DNA from 3 places in the Streptomyces sp. NPDC097129 genome. Region 2 is predicted to be linked to each of the others. Evidence: predicted binding sites of a transcription regulator. Region 2 holds the regulator's gene; each other region holds the start of a gene.
The links. The regulator HrcA, encoded in region 2, represses chaperone genes, less so after heat shock. The targets are predictions, from matches to a motif close to TTNGCACTCNGNNNNNCNGAGTGCNAA.

Region 1 (4,078 bases), on a different contig from region 2:
CACCCCTCCCCCGATTCCGCGCACCGGCCCCCTGCCGCTGTGACCCCGGACACGCCCGAGGGCGGCACCCCCAGCCGGAAGCTGGGTGTGCCGCCCTCGGAAAGGTCTTCGCGAAGACCCGGAAGGACAGGTGATCCGGGAAGGATCAGAAGTCCATGTCACCGCCCGGCATGCCGCCGCCGGCCGGGGCCGCGGCCTTCTCCGGCTTGTCGGCGATGACGGCCTCGGTGGTGAGGAACAGCGCGGCGATCGACGCGGCGTTCTGCAGCGCGGAGCGCGTCACCTTGGCCGGGTCGATGATGCCCTCGGCGACCAGGTCGACGTAGTCACCGGTCGCGGCGTTCAGGCCGTGACCCGGGGTCAGGTTGCGCACCTTCTCCACCACGACGCCGCCCTCGAGGCCGGCGTTGACCGCGATCTGCTTCAGCGGGGCCTCGAGCGCGAGCTTCACGGCCTGAGCGCCGGTCGCCTCGTCACCCTCGAGCTCCAGCTTGTCGAAGACGTGCGTGGTCTGCAGCAGGGCCACGCCACCACCGGCGACGATGCCCTCCTCGACGGCCGCCTTGGCGTTGCGGACGGCGTCCTCGATGCGGTGCTTGCGCTCCTTGAGCTCCACCTCGGTGGCGGCGCCGGCCTTGATGACCGCGACACCGCCGGCGAGCTTCGCCAGGCGCTCCTGCAGCTTCTCGCGGTCGTAGTCGGAGTCGCTGTTCTCGATCTCGGCGCGGATCTGGTTCACGCGGCCCGCGACCTGGTCCGAGGAGCCGGCACCGTCGACGATGGTGGTCTCGTCCTTGGTGATGACGACCTTGCGGGCGCGGCCCAGGAGGTCCAGGGACGCGTTCTCCAGCTTGAGGCCGACCTCCTCGGAGATGACCTCGCCGCCCGTGAGGATGGCGATGTCGCCGAGCATGGCCTTGCGGCGGTCGCCGAAGCCCGGGGCCTTGACGGCCACGGACTTGAAGGTGCCGCGGATCTTGTTGACGACCAGGGTCGACAGGGCCTCGCCCTCGACGTCCTCGGCGATGATCAGCAGCGGCTTGCCCGACTGCATGACCTTCTCCAGCAGCGGGAGCAGGTCCTTGACGGAGCCGATCTTGGAGTTCGCGATGAGGATGTACGGGTCCTCGAGCGACGCCTCCATGCGCTCCATGTCGGTGGCGAAGTAGGCGGAGATGTAGCCCTTGTCGAAGCGCATGCCCTCGGTGAGCTCGAGCTCGAGGCCGAAGGTGTTGCTCTCCTCGACGGTGATGACGCCTTCCTTGCCGACCTTGTCCATCGCCTCGGCGATCAGCTCGCCGATCTGGGTGTCGGCGGCGGAGATGGAGGCCGTGGAGGCGATCTGCTCCTTGGTCTCGACGTCCTTCGCCTGCTCCAGCAGGGCGGCGGAGACGGCCTCGACGGCCTTCTCGATACCGCGCTTCAGAGCCATCGGGTTGGCGCCGGCCGCGACGTTGCGCAGGCCTTCCTTGACCAGGGCCTGGGCCAGCACGGTCGCCGTGGTCGTACCGTCACCGGCGACGTCGTCCGTCTTCTTGGCGACTTCCTTGACCAGCTCGGCGCCGATCTTCTCGTACGGGTCCTCGAGCTCGATCTCCTTGGCGATGGAGACGCCATCGTTGGTGATCGTGGGCGCGCCCCACTTCTTCTCGAGGACGACGTTGCGGCCCTTGGGGCCGAGCGTCACCTTCACGGCGTCCGCGAGCTGGTTCATGCCGCGCTCGAGGCCGCGCCGCGCCTCCTCGTCGAACGCGATGATCTTGGCCATGTGAAGTGGTCCCTCCAGGACTGGGGGTGATTACTTCGGACCGCGCCCGCGCCCGCGACGGACGGCCCCGACCGGAGGAAGCTCCTTGCTCCGCCCGGCCCTGGCCTCACCGACCCGGTCCTTACGTTGTCACTCTCACCTTCAGAGTGCTAACGCAATGATTAGCACTCGGGCATGGTGAGTGCAAGCGCCTCTCGGGGGTCGGGCCGGTCGATCAGCCGCCCGCGAACACGGCCGGGACGGCGTCCGGACGGCATCCGGGACGGCGCCGGGGCACGCCGAAGGGCCCGCACCCTGTGCGAGGTGCGGGCCCTTCGTGCGTGAATGAACGTTCAGGCGGCGACGCGAACCATGTCGGCCTGCGGACCCTTCTGGCCCTGCGAGATCTCGAACTCGACCCGCTGGCCCTCTTCCAGGGTGCGGTAGCCGTCCATCTGGATGGCGCTGTAATGGACGAAGACGTCCGCACCACCGTCGACCGCGATGAAGCCGTAGCCCTTCTCCGCGTTGAACCACTTGACGGTGCCCTGAGCCATGCCTAACTCCCCTATTACTGGCCCTTGCACAGATCCGCACTTCGCGGATCCGGGTCAGACCTCGCCCCCCGGATGGGTGGGGGCGTGCGCCGGAACGCGTCGACCGCGGCTGAATGTATCTGTCCAACTGCCGTCTGCAACAGGTCAATCGGACGAGAAATCTGGACGGGGCCGGTCCGGAATCTCGCGAGAATTCACCTGAATTCCGAGCAAGTCGGGCCCCACAAAGGGGTGCAAAAAAGACAAAAAACCTGCGTACTTTGGCTACTTCTTATCGCCCGTGCAGCAGGTTCCGAAGATCGCGCCGAAAGGATTGCGGGGCGCGTTCCCCAACTCTACCGCGTCTAACCACATGGAATTGCCCCCTCCGTTTCTCTCACGGAGGGGGCAATCAGATGAACTCTTCGTGTCAGCAGCCGCCGGCCACCGCCGGGATGATCGACACGCCCGCGCCGTCCGGGGTGGCCGTCTCCAGGCCCTGCTCGAAACGCACGTCGTCGTCGTTGACGTACACGTTGACGAACCGGCGCAGCTTGCCCTGGTCGTCCAGGACGCGGGCGGCGATGCCGGTGTGGTTCTTCTCCAGGTCCGCGATGACCTCGGCGAGGGTCGCCCCGTCGGCGGGCACCTCGGCCCGGCCACCGGTGTAGGTGCGCAGGATGGTGGGGATGCGAACGGTGACACTCACGGGGAAACCTCCGATAGGGGCGCGGGGAACTGCGCGACCGGCCCCCGCCGGCCCGCAGACACAACTCAACGATGCAGGCCCTAGGCGAGCCCGGCCTCACGGAACGAGTCGAGGCTGGGACGAATCGTCGCGGTCAGGCCCGTGCCGGCGACCGCGTCCAGGGTCTTCAGGCCGTCGCCGGTGTTCAGCACGACCGTCGTCTTCGTCGGGTCGAGAACACCGTTCTCGATCAGCTTGCGGGTGACACCCACGGTCACACCGCCGGCGGTCTCCGCGAAGATGCCCTCCGTGCGGGCCAGCAGCTTGATCGCGTCGACGACCTGCTCGTCGGTGACGTCCTCCACCGCACCGCCCGTGCGGCGCGCGATGTCCAGGACGTACGGCCCGTCGGCCGGGTTGCCGATGGCGAGCGACTTGGCGATGGTGTTCGGCTTCTGCGGGCGCACCACGTCGTGCCCGGCCTTGAAGGCCGTGGACACCGGCGAGCAGCCCTCGGCCTGCGCGCCGAAGATCTTGTACGGCTTGTCCTCGACCAGCCCCAGCTTGATCAGCTCCTGCAGGCCCTTGTCGACCTTGGTGAGCTGCGAGCCGGAGGCGATCGGGACGACGAGCTGGTCGGGCAGCTGCCAGCCGAGCTGCTCGCAGATCTCGTAGGCCAGCGTCTTGGAACCCTCGGCGTAGTACGGCCGCAGGTTGACGTTGACGAAGCCCCAGCCCTCGCCGGCCGGGTCGCCGATCAGCTCGGAGCAGAAGCGGTTCACGTCGTCGTAGTTGCCCTCGATGCCGACGAGCTCGCCGCCGTAGATCGCGGCCATGACGACCTTGCCCTGCTCCAGGTCGTGCGGGATGAACACGCAGGAGCGCAGGCCGGCCCGCGCGGCGGCGGCGCCGACGGCGCCGGCCAGGTTGCCGGTGGAGGAGCAGGACAGGGTGGTGAAGCCGAAGGCGCGCGCCGCCTCCAGGGCCTGCGCGACGACGCGGTCCTTGAAGGAGTGGGTCGGGTTGCCGGAGTCGTCCTTGACGTACAGACCGCCGGTCACGCCGAGCTCGGCGGCCAGGTGGTCGGCCTTGACGAGCTTGGTCCAG
Region 2 (4,078 bases):
GGCCGCGGGCCGCTCCCCGGGCGCCGGGCGGGAGGTCCTGAGCGAGGAGGACCGCCGGGTCGAGCGCATCCTGCTGGAGCTGCGGCTGCGCGAGGGCGTACCCCTGGACCTGCTGAAGGCGGACGGCCGCCGGGCCGCGGACCGGGCCCTGACCGACGGCCTCCTCCAGCCGGAGCCGTACGCCGGGGGCCGCGCGGTGCTCACCCTGCGGGGCAGGCTGCTCGCGGACGCGGTGGTGCGGGACCTGGTGGACTGAGTGGACTGAGGCGTCAGTCCACGGGTTCGGTGACGAAGTCGATCAGCTGCTCCACCTTGCCCAGCAGCTCCGGCTCCAGGTCCCTGTACGACCGCACCCGGCCGAGGATCGCCTGCCAGGCCGCGCCCGTGTTCTCCGGCCAGCCCAGGGCCCGGCACACGCCCGTCTTCCAGTCCTGGCCGCGCGGGATCACCGGCCACGCCTCGATCCCGAGCGCCGACGGCTTCACCGCCTGCCAGACGTCGATGTACGGGTGGCCCACGACCAGCGCGTGCTCACTCGTCACGGCCTCGGCGATCCGCCACTCCTTGGTGCCCGGCACCAGATGGTCCACCAGCACGCCGAGGCGGGCGTCCGGACCCGGGGCGAAGGACTCCACGATCGACGGCAGGTCGTCGACGCCCTCCAGGTACTCCACGACCACGCCCTCGATGCGCAGATCGTCGCCCCACACCTTCTCCACCAGCTCGGCGTCGTGCCGCCCCTCGACGTAGATCCGGCCGGCCCGGGCCACCCGCGCGCGGGCGCCGGGCACGGCGAGAGATCCGGACGCGGTACGACTGGGCCGTACCGGAGCCGCCGAGGCGGGCCTGACCAGCGTCACCACCCGGCCCTCCAGCAGGAAGCCGCGCGGCTCCATGGGGAAGACCCGGTGCTTGCCGAAGCGGTCCTCCAGCGTGACCGTGCCCGCCTCGCAGCGGATCACCGCACCGCAGAAGCCGCTGCCGGGCTCCTCCACCACCAGGCCGGGCTCGGCCGCCACCTCGGGCGCCGGCGCGGGCTTCTTCTTCCAGGGCGGGGTCAGGTCGGGGGAGTACTGCCGCATTCGGATGACGATAGGAGAATCCCGGGCGTCACCGGGCGCGGATCACCGCGACACGCCGAAGCGGGCCGCCAGCGCGTCCCGTTGCGCCCGCACGAACGCCGCGTCCACCACCGCTCCGTGACCGGGCACGTACAGCGCGTCCTCGCCGCCGAGCGCCAGCAGCCGGTCCAGCGCGTCCGGCCACTGCGACGGTACGGCGTCGGGGCCCGCCTGCGGCTCGCCGGACTCCTCGACGAGGTCACCGCAGAACACCACCTCCCGCTCGCCCGGGACCAGGACCACGAGATCGTGGGCGGTGTGCCCGGGACCCACGTTGGCGAGCAGCACCTGGCGGCCGCCGCCGAGGTCGAGGGTCCACTCGCCGCTGACCAGGTGGCCGACCGGCACCGGCGCCCCCGCGGCCTCCTCGGCGACCTCCGGGTCCAGGCCGGCCGCCACCGCGTCCACCCGCAGCTCCTCCCGGCCGCGCGGGGTGAACGCCGAATCGATGCCGACCGCGCCGAAGACCTCCGCGGCCCGGATCGAGGAGGCACCGAGAACGTGGTCGAAGTGGGGGTGGGTGAACGCGAGATGGGTCACACCGTGCCCGGTGAGCCGTTCGGCCTCGGCGCGCAGCCGGGCCCCCTCCGCGAGGCTCGACCCGGCGTCGACCATCAGTGCCGTGTCCGCGCCGACGATCAGCCCCGTCGTGCAGTCCCAGCCCGGCAGCCGGCACCGCCCGACCCCGGCCGCCAGCCGTTCCCACCCCAGCTCTTCCCAAGTCACCGTCATACCCGCGACGCTAGCCCTTACCGGCCACGCGGTATGACCAGCCTTGCCGGGGGCGTACCCCACCGCCGTACACTGGGCCGGGGACGTCTGGCACTCGCACGAGCAGAGTGCCAGGGGCGAGACGAGGAAGACTTCTGGAGGTGTGCGCGATGCTGAGTGAACGACGGCTTCAGGTGCTGCGCGCCATCGTCCAGGACTACGTGGGCACCGAGGAGCCGGTCGGTTCCAAGGCGCTCACGGAGCGGCACAACCTCGGTGTCTCCCCGGCGACGGTCCGCAACGACATGGCGGCCCTGGAGGACGAGGGGTTCATCGCGCAGCCGCACACCAGTGCGGGGCGCATCCCCACCGACAAGGGCTACCGGCTGTTCGTCGACAAGCTGGCCGGTGTGAAGCCGATGACCGGCCCGGAGCGGCGCGCGATCCAGAACTTCCTCGAGGGCGCCGTCGACCTCGACGACGTGGTGGCGCGGACGGTGCGGCTGCTGGCACAGCTCACCCGGCAGGTCGCCGTGGTGCAGTATCCGTCGCTGACCCGCTCGACCGTGCGGCACGTGGAGCTGCTGTCGCTCGCGCCCGCGCGGGTGATGCTGGTGCTGATCACCGACACCGGCCGGGTGGAGCAGCGGATGGTGGACTGCCCGGCGCCGTTCGGCGAGACCGCGCTGGCGGACCTCAGGGCCCGGCTGAACAGCCGGGTCGCGGGCCGCCGGTTCACGGATGTGCCGAAGCTGGTGGAGGATCTGCCGGAGGCCTTCGAACCGGAGGACCGCGGCACGGTCTCGACGGTGCTGTCCACGCTGCTGGAGACGCTCGTCGAGGAGAACGAGGAACGGCTGATGATCGGCGGCACCGCCAATCTGACGCGGTTCCCGCACGACTTCCCCCTCACGATCCGGCCGGTGCTGGAGGCCCTGGAGGAGCAGGTCGTCCTCCTGAAGCTGCTCGGCGAGGCGAAGGATCCGGGCGTGACCGTCCGTATCGGTCATGAGAACGCCCACGTAGGACTCAACTCCACGTCCGTCGTGTCGGTCGGCTACGGTTCGGGCGGCGAGGCTGTCGCCAAGCTCGGCGTGGTCGGACCGACCCGCATGGACTACCCGGGAACGATGGGAGCGGTACGCGCAGTGGCACGGTACGTCGGACAGATCCTGGCGGAGTCGTAGGTGGCCACGGACTACTACGCCGTACTCGGCGTGCGCCGCGACGCGTCGCAGGATGAGATCAAGAAGGCGTTCAGGCGGCTCGCACGCGAGCTGCACCCGGACGTCAATCCCGATCCGAAGACGCAGGAGCGGTTCAAGGAGATCAACGCCGCCTACGAGGTGTTGTCGGACCCGCAGAAGAAGCAGGTCTACGACCTCGGCGGCGACCCCCTCTCGCAGTCCGGCGGCGCCGGCGCGGGCGGCTTCGGCGCGGGTGGCTTCGGGAACTTCTCCGACATCATGGACGCGTTCTTCGGTACGGCGTCGCAGCGCGGGCCGCGCTCGCGCACCCGCCGCGGCCAGGACGCGATGATCCGGGTCGAGGTCGAGCTGGACGAGGCGGCCTTCGGCACCACCAAGGACATCCAGGTGGAGACGGCGATCGTCTGTTCCACCTGCTCGGGTGAGGGCGCCGCGCCGGGCACCTCCGCGCAGACCTGTGACATGTGCCGCGGCCGTGGTGAGGTCTCGCAGGTCACCCGGTCCTTCCTGGGCCAGGTCATGACCTCGCGGCCGTGCCCGCAGTGCCAGGGCTTCGGCACGATCGTGCCGAACCCGTGCCCGGAGTGCGCCGGTGACGGCCGCGTGCGCTCGCGGCGGACGCTGACCGTGAAGATCCCGGCCGGTGTCGACAACGGCACCCGCATCCAGCTCGCCGGTGAGGGCGAGGTCGGGCCCGGTGGCGGTCCCGCCGGTGACCTCTACGTCGAGATCCACGAGCTGCCGCACGCGATGTTCCAGCGGCGCGGCGACGATCTGCACTGCACGGTCACGATCCCGATGACCGCGGCGGCGCTCGGCACCAAGGTGCCGCTGGAGACGCTGGACGGCATGGAGGAGGTCGACATCCGGCCCGGCACCCAGTCCGGCCAGTCGATCCCGCTGCACAACCGGGGCGTCACGCATCTGCGCGGCGGCGGCCGGGGCGACCTGATCGTGCACGTCGAGGTGCAGACGCCGACCAAGCTCGACCCCGAGCAGGAGCGCGTGCTGCGCGAGCTGGCCAAGCTCCGCGGCGAG
Region 3 (4,078 bases), on a different contig from region 2:
TCAGTGGGAGTGACCGTGGCTGTGGCCGTGGCCCGCGGCGGCCTCTTCCTCTTCCTTCTTCTCGACGACCAGGGTCTCGGTCGTGAGCAGCAGGGAGGCGATGGAGGCGGCGTTCTCCAGGGCGGAGCGGGTGACCTTGACCGGGTCGATGACGCCGGCCTTCACCAGGTCGCCGTACTCGCCGGTGGCGGCGTTGAAGCCCTGGCCCTTGTCGAGCTCGGCGACCTTGGAGGTGATGACGTAGCCCTCGAGGCCGGCGTTCTCGGCGATCCAGCGCAGCGGCTCGACGGCGGCCTTGCGGACCACGGAGACACCGGTGGCCTCGTCGCCGGTCTTGCCGAGGTTGCCCTCGAGGACCTTGACGGCGTGGACCAGCGCGGAGCCACCACCGGAGACGATGCCCTCCTCGACCGCGGCGCGGGTCGCGGAGATGGCGTCCTCCAGACGGTGCTTCTTCTCCTTCAGCTCCACCTCGGTGGCGGCGCCGACCTTGATCACGCACACGCCGCCGGCCAGCTTCGCGAGGCGCTCCTGGAGCTTCTCGCGGTCCCAGTCGGAGTCGGTGTTCTCGATCTCGGCCTTGATCTGCGCGACGCGGCCCGTCAGGTCCTCGGCCTTGCCGGCACCCTCGACGATCGTGGTGTCGTCCTTGGTGACGGTCACGCGGCGGGCGGTGCCCAGCACGTCGAGTCCGACCTGGTCGAGCTTGAGGCCGACCTCCTCGGAGATGACGGTGGCGCCGGTGAGGACGGCCATGTCCTGCAGCATCGCCTTGCGGCGGTCGCCGAAGCCGGGGGCCTTCACCGCGACGGCGTTGAAGGTGCCGCGGATCTTGTTGACGACCAGCGTCGACAGGGCCTCGCCCTCGACGTCCTCGGCGATGATCAGCAGCGGCTTGGAGGAGCCGGCCTGGATGACCTTCTCCAGCAGCGGCAGCAGGTCCGCGATGGCGCCGATCTTGCCCTGGGTGATCAGGATGTACGGGTCGTCGAGGACGGCCTCCATACGCTCCTGGTCCGTCACGAAGTACGGGGACAGGTAGCCCTTGTCGAAGGCCATGCCCTCGGTGAAGTCGAGCTCCAGGCCGAAGGTGTTGGACTCCTCGACGGTGATGACACCGTCCTTGCCGACCTTGTCCATCGCCTCGGCGATGAGCTCGCCGACCTGGCTGTCCTGGGCGGACAGCCCGGCGACGGCGGCGATGTCGGACTTCTCGTCGATCGGGCGCGCGGTGGCGAGCAGCTCGTCGGAGACGGCCTTGACCGCGGCGTCGATGCCCTTCTTCAGGGCGGCCGGGGAAGCGCCGGCGGCGACGTTCTTCAGACCCTCGCGCACGAGCGCCTGGGCCAGCACGGTCGCGGTGGTCGTACCGTCACCCGCGATGTCGTTGGTCTTGGTCGCCACCTCCTTGACCAGCTGGGCGCCGAGGTTCTCGTACGGGTCCTCGACCTCGACCTCGCGGGCGATGGTCACGCCGTCGTTGGTGATGGTCGGGGCGCCGAACTTCTTGTCGATGACGACGTTGCGGCCCTTGGGGCCGATCGTCACCTTGACGGTGTCGGCAAGCTTGTTGACGCCGCGCTCGAGGGCGCGACGGGCGTCCTCGTCGAACTTCAGGATCTTCGCCATGGCAGCGGGAGCCCTCTCGGAAATCTCGTGGGTAAAACGACTGCGCCCCGGCGCCCGGCTTCGTTATCGGTCGCAGGGGCCAGGGCGCAGCTGAAAGCAGAGCTTCGGGTGAAGTGTGCTTACTTCTCGATGATCGCGAGCACGTCGCGGGCCGAGAGAACGAGGTACTCCTCGTTGTTGTACTTCACCTCGGTGCCGCCGTACTTGCTGTAGAGCACGACGTCGCCGACGGTCACGTCGAGCTCGACGCGCTTGCCGTCTTCGATACGGCCCGGGCCCACGGCCAGGACGACGCCCTCCTGGGGCTTCTCCTTGGCGGTGTCCGGGATGACCAGGCCAGAGGCCGTGGTCTGCTCGGCGTCGAGCGGCTGGACCACAATGCGGTCCTCGAGCGGCTTGATGGCAACCTTGGAGCTGGCGGTCGTCACGATCCGACCTCCCCCTTCGGAGATCTCACGGGGTTAACTGTCTGAGGTGGCGACCAGGTCGATCCGTCGTCGCGGGTGCCGGACCTGCCCGTCGCTTTGTTGGCACTCTCATCTGCCGAGTGCCAGAGCCGAGACTATGACCGCGATTAGCACTCGGTCAAGCGGAGTGCCAATTACCGTGCGGCGCGTCTCGGAATCCGCAGCCCCCGGCGACGTCGTACGGCTGCGGGAAGTCCACCTACAGGTAGTCCTCCAACCGTCCCACCCCCAGCCCCCGACGCTGAATCTCCCGCAGCAACCGCACCGTCCGCTTCCGCAGCACCGGCCCCGTCGTCTCGTCCGGGTCCACCGCGATGATGTCGCCCGGCTCCAGCCGATGCTCCCCCGAGGCGTACGACAATCCCCCGTCACCCCCCAGCGACAGCGACACCCGCCACAGCACCACCGCCGAGATCCCGCAGTCCCCCGCCGCCCGCAGCGTCGTCGCGTCGTACGCGCCGTACGGCGGCCGGAAGAGCCGCGGCCGCACCCCGAACCGGGCGTGCAGCTTGCGCTGCTGCCCGCAGATCTCCGCCCGCTGCCCGGCGTACGGCAGCCCCCGCATCGCGGGGTGGTCGAGCGTGTGGTTCTCCAGCGACGCCCCCGCCGCCCGCAGCCGCGCGAAGTGCGCGTACCCCGGCCCGACCACACTGTCCGTGAGGAACATGCCCACCGGCAGCCGCAGCTCCCGCACCAGGTCGGCGAACCGGGGATCCCGCTCGGCGACGTCGTCGTACGTCAGGAAGACGACCTTGTCCCGCGTCGGCACACGGTCGACGACCAGCGGCAGACCGGACTCGGCGCCGCCGAGGACACGGCCGACGCGCCCGCGCGCAGCGGAGGGCGCCGGGGTCAGCGGCCGCTCCAGACCCCAGCGGCGGTACGCCGGCTCCCCGGCGGGAGGGCGCGCGGAGCCGTCCGCGGGACGGTGCGTGCTCACCCGTTCCGCCGTCTTCTTGCCCAGCCGCTCGATCGGATCCACCGACTGCGCGCACCCCGTCAGGCAGACCGCCGCCGAACAGACCGCCGCCAGGACGGCCAGGACGGCCGGCACCCCCCGCGTTCTCACAGGTAGTCCTCCAGGCGTGCCACCGCGTACCCCTTGTCCGTCACCTTCTTCAGGAACCGGCGGACCATGTCGGGCATCGTGCCCTTCCAGTCGTCCCGGCCGCGGAAGTGCGTCAGGACGATGTCGCCGGGGTGGAGGTCCTGGTCGTCCTCGCGGTACTCCCAGTGGTCGACGAAGACCTCCTCGTCCCAGATCGGGGCGTACTTGATCCCGCAGGACTTGGCGGCACGCAGCGTGTCCTGGTTGTAGTTGCCGTACGGCGGCCGGAAGACGGTCGGCCGCTTGCCGTACTGCTTCTCCATGATGTCCTGCATGCCGCAGATCTCTTGCTTCTGCTGCGCGTAGGACAGCCCCGGCAGATACGGGTGGTGCAGGGTGTGGTTGTTCAGCGTCACGCCCCGCGCCTGCATCTTCTTGAAGTAGCCGTAGTCGTCCTTGATCAGGTAGTCGCTGAGGAAGGCCGTGTACGGGATGCGCAGGTCGCTCATCATGCGCAGGAACGCCGGGTCCTTCTCGGCGCCGTCGTCGATCGTGAGGAAGACGACCTTCTGGTCGGTCGGGATGCGGGTGAAGACCGGCGGCAGGCCCAGTTCCTCCTGGTCGTCGACCTCGAAGCCCCGACGGGCGTGGATCCGGGGCTTCTGCCGGGGCGGCGGCGGGGCGGTCAGCGGCACCGCGGCCAGGCCCCAGCGCTTGGCGGCGGCCACGCGCGCGGCGTGCTCGGCGCGCAGCCTGGTGGCGTAGGAGTCGAGGGCGCGCGCCGGGGGCGCGTGCAGGGCCTGCTGCTGACCGGCGGCCGGGTCCACCTCGGACCCGGTGGGGCCCGTGCCCGCGGCGCACCCGGAGGCGAGGGCGGCGGCGGCGAGAGCGGCGAGTGAGCCGCGCAGAACCCCAGACCGACGCGCCCGACTTT

Region 1: groL (chaperonin GroEL) is a predicted target of HrcA. The motif match lies at 1,930-1,956, and genes of this name have one in related genera.
Region 3: groES (co-chaperone GroES) is a predicted target of HrcA. The motif match lies at 2,204-2,230, and genes of this name have one in related genera.

The regions. Positions count from the first base shown of each region.
Region 1 is NZ_JBVOQE010000006.1:61,064-65,141, reverse strand. Features, by position in the region: gene groL (chaperonin GroEL) at 146-1,768, opposite strand; gene AC0B9F_RS18770 (cold-shock protein) at 2,101-2,304, opposite strand; gene AC0B9F_RS18765 (MoaD/ThiS family protein) at 2,714-2,992, opposite strand; gene thrC (threonine synthase) at 3,073-4,078, opposite strand, start outside.
Region 2 is NZ_JBVOQE010000001.1:789,493-793,570, reverse strand. Features, by position in the region: gene hemW (radical SAM family heme chaperone HemW) at 1-256, shown strand, start outside; gene AC0B9F_RS03580 (DUF3097 domain-containing protein) at 270-1,082, opposite strand; gene AC0B9F_RS03575 (MBL fold metallo-hydrolase) at 1,125-1,853, opposite strand; gene hrcA (heat-inducible transcriptional repressor HrcA) at 2,003-3,019, shown strand; gene dnaJ (molecular chaperone DnaJ) at 3,020-4,078, shown strand, end outside.
Region 3 is NZ_JBVOQE010000007.1:252,731-256,808, reverse strand. Features, by position in the region: gene groL (chaperonin GroEL) at 1-1,629, opposite strand; gene groES (co-chaperone GroES) at 1,749-2,057, opposite strand; gene AC0B9F_RS21880 (polysaccharide deacetylase family protein) at 2,296-3,165, opposite strand; gene AC0B9F_RS21875 (polysaccharide deacetylase family protein) at 3,162-4,078, opposite strand, start outside.